One region of the Streptomyces sp. NPDC058674 genome, then DNA from elsewhere that is predicted to be linked to it. Evidence: riboswitches for the same ligand, from Rfam matches in the RefSeq annotation. Region 1 holds a riboswitch; the other holds the start of a gene.
What was found. A riboswitch is a leader RNA that binds a small molecule or an ion and turns the genes downstream of it on or off. The one in region 1 is predicted to bind cobalamin.
Positions count from the first base shown of each region.

Region 2: linked by a shared signal. The riboswitch ahead of ACFWU6_RS04415 (ribonucleoside-diphosphate reductase subunit alpha) and the one ahead of ACFWU6_RS06810 (energy-coupling factor ABC transporter permease) in region 1 are both predicted to bind cobalamin.

Region 1 covers NZ_JBHXSC010000008.1:84,097-86,286, forward strand. Annotated here, with positions in the region: gene ACFWU6_RS06805 (energy-coupling factor ABC transporter substrate-binding protein) at 1-136, opposite strand, end outside; gene ACFWU6_RS06810 (energy-coupling factor ABC transporter permease) at 133-831, opposite strand; cobalamin riboswitch at 860-1,055, opposite strand; gene ACFWU6_RS06815 (hypothetical protein) at 1,310-1,843, opposite strand; gene ACFWU6_RS06820 (L-serine ammonia-lyase) at 1,977-2,190, opposite strand, start outside.
Region 2 covers NZ_JBHXSC010000005.1:74,991-77,180, forward strand. Annotated here, with positions in the region: gene ACFWU6_RS04400 (carbon starvation CstA family protein) at 1-81, shown strand, start outside; gene ACFWU6_RS04405 (YbdD/YjiX family protein) at 78-275, shown strand; partial or broken gene ACFWU6_RS04410 (GNAT family N-acetyltransferase) at 422-574, shown strand; cobalamin riboswitch at 622-753, shown strand; gene ACFWU6_RS04415 (ribonucleoside-diphosphate reductase subunit alpha) at 915-2,190, shown strand, end outside.

The DNA of each region.
Region 1 (2,190 bases):
TCGCCGACTCCGCCTGCGCGTCGGCGCCCGCGAACGGCTCCTCCTTGCCCTCGCCCAGCCCCAGCGCCAGCGGGAGCACGGCCAGCGCCGCCACCAGGAGCAGCAGCAGGGTGTTGATCTTCGCGTTGCGGCTCATCGGGCGGTCGCCTCCTGCTGGGCCTTGCCGGGGGTCAGCTTCGCGACACCGAGCCGGACCAGGTCCGTCTTGCTGGACTGCATCAGCAGCCGCATGACGAGCACGGTCAGCAGGCCCTCGCTCACCGCGAGCGGGATCTGGGTGAGCGCGAAGATCTCGCCGAACTTCACGAGCGAGCCGGCGAACCCGGACGCCTGGTCGGGGAAGGCCAGCGCCAGTTGGACGGAGGTCACGCAGTAGGTGATGAGGTCGGCGAAGAAGGCGCCGCAGAAGACCGTCACCATCAGCGGGACGCCCCACGCGCGCAGCAGGCGGTAGACGCCGTACCCCGCCCAGGGCCCGGCGATCGCCATCGAGAAGACGTTGGCGCCGAGGGTGGTGAGCCCGCCGTGCGCCAGCAGCAGCGCCTGGAAGAGCAGGGTGATCGTGCCGAGCACCGCCATGATCGGGGGCCGGAAGAGGATGGCGCCGAGCCCCGTTCCGGTGGGGTGGGAGCAACTGCCGGTGACCGAAGGGATCTTCAGGGCGGACAGGACGAAGGTGAACGCCCCGGACGCACCGAGCAGCAGGGTGCTCTCCGGGTTGGCCTTGACCTCGCGGGTCAGGGCGCGGACCCCGTGTACGACGAAGGGAGCGGACGCGGCGCCCCAGGCGACCGCGTGCAAGGGGGGTAGAAACCCCTCGGCAATATGCATGAGTAGGGAGACCTCTCCAGCACCTCGTGGATGGACGACGCGCCTCGGCCGGTCTCCTGGCTCACGGGTGCTGATGCCCGGACTCCGCCTTCCCGGGGCCGAGCGGTCACCCGCGTGGTCCCAGTGGCTTCCCGCAGGAGTGGAGCCGGACTTCCCGATCACAGTGGCGAGGGCCGCACCGGTTTTCCACCGGTTTCCCGAACACCAAGGCCCGCTGACCCTAGTCGGCCGCGCGGACCGGTCACAACCCGGCCCTGACGCGCCGGGCGGGGACCGCATTCCGCTTGACGGCGACGGACCGTCGCCCGACCGCCACCGTGCGCATCAACCACCCCGGCCGGGCGGGGGGTTCGGCGTGTTCCGGACTCGCCGGGGGACGCGCCGCGGGCCGCGGGCGCCGTTCCGCAGCGGCGTCCGCGGCCCGGAGCGGGCGCGGCCCGGGGGAGCCGCCGGGCGGCACCCCCGGGCCCCGTCCCGCTCAGCACACGTTGGGGTGCGCGATGTCCAGGACCAGCCGCTCGGGCGAGTGCAGGACGGTGGTGGAGTAGGCGGGCTTGGTGTCGAAGGCGGCGCCGAAGGTCACGTAGCCCTCGTAGTCGCCGGTCAGGGCGACGCCCTTGAGCTTGCTGAGGTAGATCTTCTGCAGGCGCGGGCCCTGGTAGACGTTCTGGCCCGCGTCGTCGTGCCCGGCGGCCGGGTTCAGGCGGACTTCCAGGAAGTACTTCCCGGCCAGCGGGACCGGCTTGCCGGACCCGTCGTAGAACAGCTGGGAGACGGGCGTGACGGTGACCCCGGGGACGTAGCCCTGGAGGTCGATGACGAGCCGGTCGTACGTGCAGTGGCCGCCCCAGCGGGCGTTGACGACGAGCGGCGTCTGGGTGCGGGCGGCGGCCTGTGCGGCGGAAGCCGGCGCGGCCAGGGCGATGCCGGCGGTGAGCAGGGCGCCGGTGGCCAGGGCCACGAGCTGCCGGCGGCGCAGACGAAGTGACGGACGTGGACGTGGGTGGTTCATGGCGTCCCCCCGATTCTCCAGAGACGGGGACAGAACTGTCACTCCCGAGGACGCCGCCCGGCCGCGGACGGTTCCCTGCGAGGGGCGCACGCGGCCGGGCCCGCCCTGCGGGGAGGGCGGGCCCGGGTCCGGATCAGCACTCGATGACGTTGACCGCGAGGCCGCCGCGGGCGGTCTCCTTGTACTTGACCTTCATGTCCGCGCCGGTCTCCTTCATGGTCTTGATGACCTTGTCGAGGGAGACCTTGTGGGAGCCGTCGCCGCGCATCGCCATCCGGGCCGCGGTGACGGCCTTGACCGCCGCCATGCCGTTGCGCTCGATGCACGGGATCTGCACCAGGCCGCCG
Region 2 (2,190 bases), on a different contig from region 1:
GAGGAGCGCGCGGAGCTCGCCGCCGCCGGTCTCGACTCGGGCGGGGGCCGCGCGAAGGACCCCGTGCGAGAGCCCGCGTGACCGGCCTGAGGCACGCGCTGGGCCGGGCCCGGTACTTCGTACGGGAGTTCTCGGGCGAGGCGGCGTACGACCGCTACGTCGCCCACGCCCGTACGCACGACCCGGACGCCCCGGTCCCGACGCGCCGGGCCTTCGAGCGCGCCCGGACGGACGCCCGCGAGGCCGACCCGCGCAACGGGTTCCGCTGCTGCTGAACCGGTGCACCTGGGCCGGTGGGCCTGGGCCGGTGGGCCTGGGCCGGTGGGCCTGGGCCGGTCGGCCCACGAGGGCCGTCACTCCCCCGCCTTCCGGCGTGAGACGTGGCGGCCCTTCTCACCGCCCCGTCGCACACTCGGAGTACGACGGCGCCGTGCTCGGCGGCGTGACCTTCGCCCCTCCCGGCAGCCCGCTGTGCGACATCGCCGGCCCGGGCGAGGCGGAGTTCCGGATGCCGGCGGTCTCCGCGGCGGCGCGCGGAGACGGCGCCGGCGAGGCCCTGGTACGGGCCTGCGCCCTCGGGGAGCGACACAACATGTGGGGGTTGCGGCAACGCACCGCCCCCACATGTATGCTCATGCCTGCTGTCGCCGCAGGGGAATCCGGTGCGAATCCGGAACTGTCCCGCAACGGTATGAAGTGCACCGATCGGTGCATCCGCAAGTCCGAGGACCTGCCGACAGCGCGCCCGGCTCGACCGAACCGGGTGCCGAACGTCCGGGCCTCGCGGTTGGGTCGGTGGACGCCATGCGGTGCACGTGCTGCCCCCTGTCCGGGCCTGCGCGTGCCCAGTCCCGCATGCGCTCCCCTCCTCCCGCCCTGCCGATGACCGGGCCGAGAGAGGGAGAGCTCCCCCCGTGACCATCGCGCCTTCCGCACCGCGCGCCGAGTCCGTTCCGTCCACGGCTCCGAATGGATCCGGCGAAGGTCCCGGGGCCGCACTGCTGCGCACCCTCACCGAACTGACGGCCGATCTGCCCGACACCGACCCCGGCCGGGTCGCCGCCTCCGCGCTGCGGGGCCGCAGCTCCGCCGCCGACGAGGCCGAGCTGCGCGGGCTGGCCACCGAGGCCGCGGCCGGGCTGATCTCCGAGGACCCGGCGTACTCCCGGCTCGCCGCCCGGCTGCTGACGCTGGCCGTGGCCGAGGAGGCCGCCGGCCAGGGGGCCACCTCGTTCTCCGCCTCCGTCGCGGTCGGCCACCGCGAGGGGCTGATCGCCGACCGCACCGCCGCGTTCGTGGCCGCCCACGCGGTCCGACTGGACGCGCTGGTCGAGCACACCCTGGCGGAGGGCGCCGACGACCGCTTCGGCTTCTTCGGCCTGCGCACCCTGCACAGCCGCTACCTGCTGCGGCACCCGATCACCCGCCGGGTCGTCGAGACCCCGCAGTTCTTCATGCTGCGCGTGGCCTGCGGCCTCGCCGAGAACGACAGCGTCCAGGCCGTCGAGGAAGTGGCCTCGCTGTACCGGCTGATGAGCCGCCTCGACTACCTGCCGTCCTCCCCCACGCTCTTCAACTCCGGCACCCGGCACCCGCAGATGTCCTCCTGCTACCTGCTGGACTCCCCGCTGGACGAGCTCGACTCGATCTACGACCGCTACCACCAGGTCGCGCGCCTGTCCAAGCACGCCGGCGGCATCGGCCTGTCGTACTCGCGCATCCGCGCCCGCGGTTCGCTGATCCGCGGCACCAACGGCCACTCCAACGGCATCGTGCCGTTCCTGAAGACCCTCGACGCCTCCGTCGCCGCGGTGAACCAGGGCGGCCGCCGCAAGGGCGCCGCCGCCGTCTACCTGGAGACCTGGCACGCGGACATCGAGGAGTTCCTGGAGCTCCGCGACAACACCGGCGAGGACCAGCGCCGCACGCACAACCTGAACCTGGCCCACTGGGTGCCGGACGAGTTCATGCGCCGCGTCAACGCCGACGCCGACTGGTCGCTGTTCTCCCCGGCCGACGTGCCCGAGCTGGTGGACCTGTGGGGCGACGACTTCGACGCCGCGTACCGCAGGGCGGAGGCGGCGGGCCTGGCCCGCAAGTCCATGCCCGCCCGCGAGCTGTACGGCCGGATGATGCGCACCCTCGCGCAGACCGGCCAGGGCTGGATGACCTTCAAGGACGCCTCCAACC